2 regions of the Sporosarcina sp. FSL K6-3508 genome follow, and region 1 is predicted to be linked to the other one. Evidence: riboswitches for the same ligand, from Rfam matches in the RefSeq annotation. Region 1 holds a riboswitch; the other holds the start of a gene.
The links. Region 1 has a riboswitch for lysine ahead of dapA (4-hydroxy-tetrahydrodipicolinate synthase). Riboswitches for the same ligand answer to the same signal wherever they lie in the genome.
Positions count from the first base shown of each region.

Region 1 (5,582 bases):
ATGCAAGGCTCCGGAGTCAACACGTATAAGTGGGTCAATGATAAAGGAGAAGCTGTTCTTGTGAAATATCACTGGGAGCCGAAACAGGGAATCCGCAACTTGACACAGGAAGATGCGAATGCCATTCAAGCAAAAAATGTTGGACATGCGACACAGGATTTGCATGAAGCGATAGAGCGCGGAGACTATCCTGAATGGGAAATGTTTGTACAGATTATGGAGGATGGCTATCATCCTGAACTTGACTTCGACCCGCTCGATGATACAAAACTTTGGCCTGAAGATAAATTTCCATGGCTGCCAGTTGGGCGTATGGTACTCGATCGTAATCCGGAAGACTTCCATACGGATATTGAACAAGCTGCATTTGGCACAGGAGTATTAGTAGATGGCATGGATTTTTCGGATGACAAGATGCTGCAGGGCCGTACATTTTCCTACTCCGATACACAGCGTTACCGGGTAGGAACCAATTACTTGCAGCTACCTGTGAACGCGCCTAAAACAGCAGTCCGAACTAATCAGCAACGCGGTCAAATGGATCACCGCGACCCGCGTGAATCAGGTGAAAATCCACATATCAATTACGAACCATCTATGCTTGGCGGATTTAAGGAAAATGGTGCAGAACGACCTCCGCATCGACCAACATATAACGCAGCTGCAATGAGCGCACCGATTGACCGTCCGAATAATTATGGCCAGGCAGGCGAAACGTTTCGTAGCTTTGAAGAGTGGGAACGAGAAGAATTAATTAAAAACCTATCGGACGCACTCGCTGTTTGTGATCCAAGCATTCAAGACGCAATGGTGGAGCATTTTACGAAGGCAGACGAGAACTATGGCCGTCTTGTAAAAGAAGGCATTGACCAGAAAATGAAGGAACTGAAGGAAATGTTGGCAGAGCAAACCATTCCAGGACGTGAATCCGGACAGTCGAAATTTGGACAAGGCACGCCTGAAGCAAAAGAGGCTGTTGAAGACGCAGTAGAAAAAGGACATGAGGCAGACCCTTATTAAGCTGCCAAACCAGTATCGCCCTTATCTCTCTTCCCCTGAGAGATAAGGGTTTTTTAAATTCAGGAAAATTCAAATGTCAATGTTTGTAGGCATTGCCGCAAATCTTAAAACAAAAAAGAATAGCCTTACAACCGGTATTTTATTAATGAAAAACAATTGACATACAAATTTATGTAATATAAAATAATTGTCAACCGAGTGGTTTTATTAGTTGACTAAAGTAGGGGGATACTGGGAATGACAGATTCAAGATCTAAACTTCAAATGATGATTGTCACTGCATTATTTGCGGCAATTATTGGGGTAATGGCACAGCTGACCATTCCGCTGCCGTTGGTTCCGATTACCGGGCAAACATTGGCAATTGGTTTGGCTGCAACGATTTTAGGTTCTCGTTATGGAACTATTTCAGTGCTTGTTTATTTAGCGATGGGTGCGGTAGGAATTCCTGTGTTTTCAGGGATGTCTGCAGGATTAGGTGTCGTTTTTGGTCCGACAGGTGGATTCCTCGTTGGCTTTATTCCGGCTACATTCATTATGGGGTATTATATGGAACGCACTAGTTTTTCTTTTGGACAGGCCATGATTGCAAATGTTATTGGAATGTTCATCACGTTGTTCTTCGGAACAGTTTGGCTGAAATTTATAGCTGAACTTTCTTGGACTGCTGCATTTATGGCAGGATTTGTACCGTTCTTAATTGGCGGGTTCATCAAAGCGTTTCTTGCTGCATGGGCAGGGATATTGATACGTGGTCGATTAATGGCTAATCGGTTATTGCTTGCTTAAAGTGAATAAGGTACCAAGTTCGCAGAAGGATCTGGATACATTGCGAACTTGGTACCTTTTATTGGGTTTCAGCATAATTGCAGAATTTACTTTTAGAAAGTTATTTCCTCATGGATAGCTAAAACTTGCTTTAAAGATTTTAGCTGTGAGTCAGGTAAAGGGAGTATAGGCAAACGTACGCCCCCGACAGGTACCCCTTTTAAGTTTAATGCCGCTTTAACAGATGATGGGTTCGGTGCGGCAAAGAGTTCTTTCATGATTGGCAGAAGACAGCGGTGTTCGTTGGCTGCTTCCTGGACGTTGCCATTTTTGAAATGGTTGATCATCGTTTGCATTTCATTGCCGATCACGTGTGCAGACACGGAAACGACTCCTGTTCCGCCGATTGCTAGTACGGGAAGTGTTAGTCCATCATCACCGCTATATAAGGAGAAGTCCTTAGGCGTATGGTCAATGATCTCAGCCATCGTATCTAAATTTCCGCTCGCTTCTTTGACAGCAACGATGTTCGGAATTTCGGCTAGTCTGATGATCGTCTCTGCACTCATGTTGACAGCACTGCGTCCAGGAATATTGTACAGCATAACTGGCAGTGAAGTAGCTTCTGCAATTGTCTTGAAGTGCTGATACATGCCTTCTTGACAAGGCTTATTGTAATAAGGCGCAACGAGCATGATCGCATCGACTCCGGCGTCCTCCGCTTGTCTTGTCAGTTCAATTGATTCTCTCGTGTTGTTTGTACCTGTTCCAGCAATGACTGGTGCTCTTCCACCGGTCACTTCCACGGTGAACTTGAATAGCTCCACTTTTTCTTCGTTCGTCAACGTAGGCGATTCTCCCGTTGTACCTGAAACGACCAGACCATCCGATCCATTGGCAAGTAAATGATTGATCAAGTTTTTGGTAGCGGCAAAGTCAATTTCTCCTCGTCCATCAAACGGAGTTACCATAGCAGTTACAATTTGTCCAAAATTCATCTTTTCTCCACATCCTATCTTTTTATTAAAAAACATAGAGGGTGGAGGGCGGGTAAGTCATTGAACGCAAAAAGCAGCAACGAGGGGCTCGTTACTGCTTTGAAATAATGAATTATTTCTTTGCAAGATAGCCCTCCATATAGTCGCCTATATGACAATTCTGCACTTGTTCAGCCCAGAACCAGCTTCGAGACAATGAGAATCCCTTCCGCTTCGGCAAATTCCCCTTTCCACAATCTTCATAGGATCTCATCATCCTCGAATTGTGTACTGATGGTTTTTGCGCCTCTATCCTTACTTCGAAGGTTTCGAAATAAGTGAATGTTTAATTACTACCACTCTACCTGTTATCTAATGCAATTGCAACTTAAACTTATTGAAACTATAAATGCTGAATCTTATAGAGATTTTTGATGTTCTTTTTTGTCTTTATAAATGCTAAAGATTTATTTTCGTGAATAACTTTTTATCAAAAATCAACGATGCTTAAGTTGGTAGTGATGGTATAGCTTTCCTATATATAATCTAAAAAGTTAGATAACGCATAGTTAAATGCTATAACCTTATATACAAAAGTTATTTGTAATGTTTAGACTATTAAAATATACTTACAATAAGATGATGATGTGGTAATAAAAGTTTTTTAGTGTATAAAAATAAATAGGGGGTTAAGGGACTAAGGTTGAACTTCATTATCTTGAGGCCGAAAATGTAAGCGGTTAAATTGTCTGAATCGACATCTCGTATTAATTTTTCGTTTTATTTTTTTAAAAGTTTAGTAGTTTTAAAAACTATTAGGGGGTAATTACATGATGAAGAAAATCTTGATGTTTGCAATAATGGCATTCGCTCTTATTATTGCTGGTTGCGGAGATTCTGGCGACACAGCCGAGGGTGCTGAAAATGGATCCTCAGATAAAAAGTACAAGATGACTATTTCTAACTCAGTTGAAGAAGATTCTGCACTTCATAAAGGGCTGATGGAGTTTAAAAAAGTAGCAGAAGAAAAATCTGACGGAAGATTGCAAGTTGAAGTGTTTTCTAACGGAGAGCTTTACGCATCTGAAAGAGAAGCCATCGAAGCTGTGCAGGCTGGTAATATTCAAGCAGCGAGTCCAGCCACTGCACCTCTTACAAACTTCGTAAAAGAATTTATGGCTCTTGATTTCTTATTCGTATTCGATGATGTAGAAGATGCGAATAGCAAATTGGATGGTGAGTTAGGCGATCTCCTAAAAGAAAAGTTGGAGGAGAATCAGCTGAAAGGTATAGGTTGGGGCAGTGCAGGTATGACTCAGATGACTAACAACATAAAACCTATTGAGAAGATTGAAGATTTTAAAGGAATGAAACTTCGTACGATGGAAAATAACATTCACTTGGATAGCTTGAAAGAGTTGGGAGCTAATCCACAACCGTATGCATTCGGTGAATTATATTCTGCACTCCAGCAAAATATTTTTGACGGCATGCAAACGACGGCCCAATTGATCGATAGTTCGAAAATTTATGAAGTTCAGGAATATATGACAGTGATGAATCATTCATTTACAGCGGAATCACTTGTTATGAATAAAGCTTTTTACGATTCATTGCCTGAAGATCTTCAGTCTGTTGTTGATGAAGCAGGAGATGCATTTACAAAGCATGAGAGAGAAGTATCCGTAGAGTATGATGAAAAAGCAATGGAACTTTTAGAAAAAGAGCTTAAAGTAAATGTTTTACCTGATGAGACAAAAAAGGCGATTATCGAAAAGTTAAAGCCTGTTTATGACAAGTATGAAAAGGAACTTGGCCACGACATCATGGAATTAGTAAGAAACTAATATATTAATTATGCAAATTCATCCCGATTGTCAATTCTATATCGATAATCGGGAGAAATTTTAAACTAAAACATTTCGGCTGTCGTAATAGTAAGAACGCAATAATGCGTCAAGCGTATAGTAGTAAACACTCTATATAAATGCATCTAAGAGCAAGAAAGTCATGCTATATATCGAATGAGTGGAGAGGGTAAATGGTGAAGAAATTTCTACATTTCATAAAGAAATTCGAAGAGATATTTTTAATACTTACAATGGTTGCTATTTTACTTATGATTTTTAGTCAGGCTCTATTCCGTTATTTCCTAGGAAGTGGTCTGATTTGGGGTGAAGAGTTTGCAAGGTATATCCACGTTGCCCAAGTTTGGATTGGTGCAAGTTTAGCCATCAAAACAGGCGGCCATATCCGAGTAACTGTTTTTAGAGATTTACTTAACGAGAAATGGAAAAAACTATTAGATCTTTTGGCTACATTTTTATTTTTCTCGTTCATGGTATTCATCACCTTTAAAGGAACACAGTTTATTTTACAGCTGGTAGAAACAGGTCAAAAAGCGCCTTCTATGGGGATTCTTATGGCGATACCATACACGGTGATCCCTCTTGGTGCATTTTTAATGGTTCTTCGATTAATCCAGCAATTTAGAAACATTATAAAAGGCGATTTATTGGAAGAAGATATAGAGGGGGTAGAACAATGACGATAGCGGTTTTATTTATCAGTTTTTTTGTTCTCATGTTAATTGGCGTCCCCATCGCTATATCTCTTGGTGCATCCGCTTTATTTACTATGATAGTTGCTACTGATCTACCATTAGGTTCCATCGTGCAACAAGCATTTACTTCTCTCGATTCATTTTCTTTACTGGCGATTCCATTATTCATTTTAGCGGGAGTTCTAATGAGTCAAGGCGGCGTCTCAAAGCGTTTACTGCGCTTGGCGGATGTTTTGGTAGGCTACTTAACTGGT
Region 1 is NZ_CP152016.1:3,066,679-3,072,260, reverse strand. Features, by position in the region: gene MKX97_RS15275 (catalase) at 1-1,020, shown strand, start outside; gene MKX97_RS15270 (biotin transporter BioY) at 1,258-1,809, shown strand; gene dapA (4-hydroxy-tetrahydrodipicolinate synthase) at 1,902-2,786, opposite strand; lysine riboswitch at 2,907-3,085, opposite strand; gene MKX97_RS15260 (TRAP transporter substrate-binding protein) at 3,596-4,612, shown strand; gene MKX97_RS15255 (TRAP transporter small permease) at 4,807-5,313, shown strand; gene MKX97_RS15250 (TRAP transporter large permease) at 5,310-5,582, shown strand, end outside.

Region 2 (5,582 bases), 540 kb from region 1:
AAACAAATCGCCCAGACGAGCAACAGCGGCAATGCTACTCCTCCAACCAAACCTCCAACTTCTCCCGGGTTATCCGCTATTTTTAAGACGTCCCCAAAGAAGAAAGCCTCAGGGTCTTTTCCCCAAGATAAACTAAACGAATAAATCGTATACTTCATGGCCCATGCAATAATCACGGCGTAATAAGTGGATATGACAAAGGATACAAATATCCCCCACCAACCTAGAAATTCTGTCTTTTTTCCATTCAAACGGAAAAAAGATAATGGTGCCGATCCACGATATTTATGACCGATCGTGAATTCCAAGATTAAAATCGGAATACCGGCGGTCAATAGCGCGAACAAATAGGGGATAAAAAATGCCCCGCCGCCATTTTCATATGCGACATAAGGAAAGCGCCAAATATTACCAAGCCCGACTGCCGAACCCACTGCCGCTAATATAAAACCAGCTCTCGTTCCCCACTGCGAACGATTTTCCATACTACTTCCTCCTTTTAGTGTATTGTTGTTCAAAACTTACCACCATTCACTATTTTCCGATAATTTAAGTTTTGTATATTTAGTATAAACAGGACAGTAAAAGATGTCAAAACAATTTTAGACTAAGAGTGTGAATCTTGCTGACACTCTTAGTCTAAAGTTTTTAAGCCACTTGCGCTTGACGCTTTTTACCTCTAGCCGTCCAGTACGTGAATAATACTATCAATGCTATAATAACAACTACTAAACCAATCCAAACGGAACCAGTCATGCCTAGAACAAAATAACCAAGTGCTGACACGCCAGCAGCCACCAATGCGTACGGTAATTGTGTTGCTACGTGATCCATATGATTACAGCCTGCACCCGTTGAAGAAAGGATTGTCGTATCGGAAATCGGCGAACAGTGATCTCCGAAAACCGCCCCAGCAAGAACTGCAGATAACGCTGGCAATAATAATTCGGGTTCTGCGTTGACCATAATTGTGCCGGCGATCGGCAATAGAATTCCAAACGATCCCCATGAAGTTCCCGTTGAAAATGCCATCAGTCCCGCCAGAATGAATATCAATACCGGCAAGAAAGCTACTGGAATATTCAATTGATCTACCATTGTTGACAGGAAAAGACCTGTATCAAGTGTAGCAATTAACTCAGTTAAGCCCCAAGCGAAAATCAAAATCAGAATCGCTGGCATCATCGCTTTCAAACCGCTGATGAATGCACGGCCCATCCAAGAAACACTTGCTGTTTTATTCACTTTCATTTGCAGAACATATAAGAACATAGCCAACAGTGTAGCTGTAACGCCACCAACTACTAATGATTTCGGCACATCTGTATTTTCGAATATAGCCCAAATATCGAAGACACCCGCTTCTTGATAGCCAGTATAGACCATCATTCCAAGCGTCACGACAATTAACGTCACGATAGGTGCAACCAGATCGCGAACTTTCCCATAAGAGTGTTCAGGAAACTCTTCTTTCAGCTCACCTGGTATCTCTTTTTCCGGATCATACAGCAAACCTTCATTTACTGCCCGATCTTCATGTTTCTTCATTTCAAAGAAATCATTATTCGTCCAAGCGAAGAAAAAGACCATGGACAATGTGGCGATTACATAGAAATTCATCGGCGCCATCAGAATAAAGGCAGTTAACGGCGAATAGCTAACAGCGGCTGTCGTCCCAAGTATAAGAGCAAGCTGCCCGATCAAGAATGCCCCCCAACTTGAAATTGGAGATACTACGCAAATCGGTGCAGACGTAGAATCAATGAAATAAGCTAGTTTTGCACGAGATATTTTATGCTGATCCGTAATCGGTCTTGCAATTTGTCCAACCGCTAAAGAGTTAAAGTAGTCATCTACAAAAATTGCGATTCCCAAAATCATCGTCAACAGTTTCGCTCCACGCTGCGTACGAATTCGTGTGACCGCCCATCTCGCAAAGGCCGCACTGCCGCCGGACAGGCTGACAAATGCCGTAATGACACCAAGCAATAATAAAAACAACATAATAAATATATTATACGTATTCAATCCGTCATCCCAAAATGAAATCGTCATAGCTGTCCAAACATTTTTCAATGTTTCCATTGGGGAAAATTCCGCGATGAGTAAAGCGGCTGTGACAATCCCAGCTCCTAACGATAGTAATACTCTCCTCGTCACCAATACCATCACGATAGCGATAACAGGAGGCAAAATGGATACCCATGTTCCAATCATATTAATTCCTCCTCTTTCTAGTCGGTAGATTGTATCGAAAAGTAGATGGTCAGTCGAAGAAGGGAAAGCCTATTACAGAGAAAAAGCCGACTCCAACATGTTACAAACGTGTAGGAGTCGGCTTAACAGTTCATCTGCGAATCAATCATCATGTACAAGATAAATGGATACGGATCATCCGGCTGTTGTAGCGCTCCATACATTACCGCTGTATGACAAGATCATTCCTCTTCGAAATGACCCCAACCTGAGAAGTTGACCCTTCTCAAACTTCGGCATTGTCTCCTTTCAATTGCGGTCATCGACGTCACTCTCTCGCAAAATACTTATAAACAATGCAACCTCTACGTAAGTCTCGATATTCTTCTTTTAACAGTGTAGCAATAATCGACATTGTTCACAATAGCCTTTTATTCCGGTTCTTGCAACGGAACCTCTATTTGTGCCGGCGTCTGCTCTCCTTTCGAATAAATTTGCGGAACTTTTCCTCTGATCAAGCCCATCGCGACAGGCATTCTCTGCGTTACTACGCTCTTACTCGTTGCAAGCGGAACGATAATCTGAACATTCACGTTCACCAGCAAGGTCACTTCTACATAGGCATTATTTATCCCGAATTCCTGTATATCCGTTTCCACATCGGTGTGGACGTTTCCCATGACATGAAAACGGATCGGAATTTTCGGACCCAAGTTGCCGAGCAACGGAATATTGGTCGCTTGCCCGAGCGGGACAAAGAAAACGACGCCTTGCTCTTTCGCCATCATTTCAGGATTATACTCCAAATCACCTAACGGCGGCAGCATGTCTAGATCGCCACCTTCTGCACGTTCGAGGTGATCTTCAACCAATTGATGAACTTCCGCCATAACCTGACTGATGATTTCCGTATTAAATTTCGTCGTGACGGTATCTCGTGTCTCATCCGGCACATTTTCAATTATTTCATTGATATCATACACGCTCGTAGATCGTGCATTGATCGCTTGGCTGATTACATGGCTGGCTATTTTCTGCGTTTGTTTTTCAGCATATTGCGTATAGATTGGGGTCAGCTGTTTATTGACTGAGTAAAAAAATAAGGCGACTGCTATGAAAATCGTCGGAATGATCAACCTCAGCCAATTTCTCGCATAACTTCTTTTTCTCGGTCTTTTTTGATTCGTATAAAACCGCAAAACGACGCCTCCTGCTTCACATTATGCGAATCAGGAGGCGGACATACTAGCTCTCATTAAAATATTTTTTTCCATACCAGCCTAGGACATCGCGAATCATCTCAGGCATGATATATTCTTTAGGAACATCCTTTAATAGAGGAAAGAAAAATCCGAATGTAAACATATCCAATGTAGCGAGCCTATACGTTTCGCCAGGCTCCACTGCCCGGTTGCCTGCAAATAATTGTCCGTCCTGATTGCGGAATAATCTTTCATGAACCATGCTTCCCATGAATGTTCCCCGGAATCCCAAACCTTTGATTTCCAATTCCGTCCACTTCGGATCAAGTGATTGTTCATAAACCTGAAGTAATTCCGAACCGTCCAAGTGTACGATGCAAGGATTGATCGGATGCGGCAACAACGAATGTAAATCACCTCTTGTCACCCAACCCTCGTCTAGACTTCCAAGGAAAATCCCGGCGTTAAAAAGTGCACATTCCGCATGCGTATAAGCTAAAAGCGCACGTCCGAAAAAGGATGAAAGCGGGCTTTCTGCTGTCAGCTTCTGAGCCAGCGGGGAAGGGTTATAGAAGACAGGCACTTGCAAAGCTTCCTCTCCTTCAGAAAGATAGGCATTCACCTGTTCAACATCTTCTGCTGTTTGCTCCATCGTATTGGTAGGAAACACACCGGCCTCCATATGGACAACCTGATTCGTCATGCGATCGATCTCGACTTGGATATGGCCGATGTAATGACCAAACTTCTCTGCCGCACCAAGCAATGTATCCTCAATCCATTCTCCGTCCTTCAATAAATGGTGGGTATGTCCTCCTAAAATAATATCTAATGCCGGATATTCCGCAGCCAGAAGGCGATCTTCATTGATGCCTAAATGTGATAAGCAAACCACGAGATCTGCTTGTTGTCGAATACGAACTAACTGTTCCCGGATTTCTTTACGCGGCTCTGTCACTTTCCAGCCAAGCTGTCGATAAAAAGCATAGTACGGTGCAGTGGCTCCGATCACTCCAACCCTCACGCCATCTGTCGTTTCAAATATTTCAGAAGACTTTGCCCAAACTGGCTGCTCTCCATTTAGCTCTTTCAAATTACAGATCAATACATCAAACAGAGCATCTTCATATAACGTTTCAAGCGTCTGTTTAGACATGGTGATCCCTTCATTATTGCCGATTGTCACGGCATCATATCCTACTTCATTCAATAACTTCACGTTGCCCTTGCCGTCCGTTCCTTCTGTAAAAGGATGGGATCGGTCAACATGATCACCAATATCAAAAATGAAACAAGCCTCGCCTGCCTCTTCCGCCTGCTCTTTACGTTGCTTCAGAAAACGTCTGATCTGCGGCCAATTTTCGAAATGGCTATGTATGTCGTTGGTATGATAAATGTGAATCGTAGCTACCGTTTCTTTCATATAGGTCATCCCCAAATCCCCTCATAGATTGAATGCAATCCAAAGACGAGTAAAATGATACGTATGACTAAAACCAATGTATCTGATTTCATTTTGCCATTTAAATAAGCGCCTAGCATTCCACCGAGATATGCTCCCGGGACAACTGGTATGGTGTAAAGCCACGGCACATTTCCAAGTGAAATATGCGAAATCGAATTGACGACTGCCGACAAGAACACCATCAGCATCGACGTTGCTACCGCTACATGCGGCGGGAATAAGAACAATAATATCATTGCAGGTACGATCATCGTACCTCCGCCGATTCCGAATAAACCAGATGTCAGACCGATGAACAGCGACAATAAGACAGCAAACCAAATTGGATAGCCATACAGATGTGTCTCACCTTGCGGATCGGTAAATGAAATCTTTTTGCCGTTATCGACAAACCAACGAATTGGCTTCAAGTACTTCCTAGTCAGTAGCAGGGTGGACAATACGATCAGTAAAATACCGAAATATAAATTAAATGATTGAATGCTTAAGCTCTTGTTGATCCAAGCCCCTACTACGATGCCGGGTATACTCGCTATGAAAAATAAAAAGGCACTGCGATAGTCAATCGTTTTCACTTTCATATAAGAAAGCGTCGAACCAAGCCCGTTCGCGATCATCATAATGACGGACAAACCAACTACGCTTTGCGGTGTGATGTCTGGAATCATTCCGAGATTCAGACCGACGAACAATGTGATAGGCACAAGAATCGTACCGCC
Region 2 is NZ_CP152016.1:2,522,120-2,527,701, forward strand. Features, by position in the region: gene MKX97_RS12575 (sodium-dependent transporter) at 1-485, opposite strand, end outside; gene MKX97_RS12580 (Na+/H+ antiporter NhaC family protein) at 649-2,217, opposite strand; lysine riboswitch at 2,398-2,572, opposite strand; gene yunB (sporulation protein YunB) at 2,628-3,395, opposite strand; gene MKX97_RS12590 (bifunctional UDP-sugar hydrolase/5'-nucleotidase) at 3,442-4,830, opposite strand; gene MKX97_RS12595 (sulfite exporter TauE/SafE family protein) at 4,827-5,582, opposite strand, start outside.
Region 2: it holds a riboswitch for lysine, as region 1 does, so the genes downstream of both, MKX97_RS12580 (Na+/H+ antiporter NhaC family protein) here and dapA (4-hydroxy-tetrahydrodipicolinate synthase) in region 1, are expected to answer to the same signal.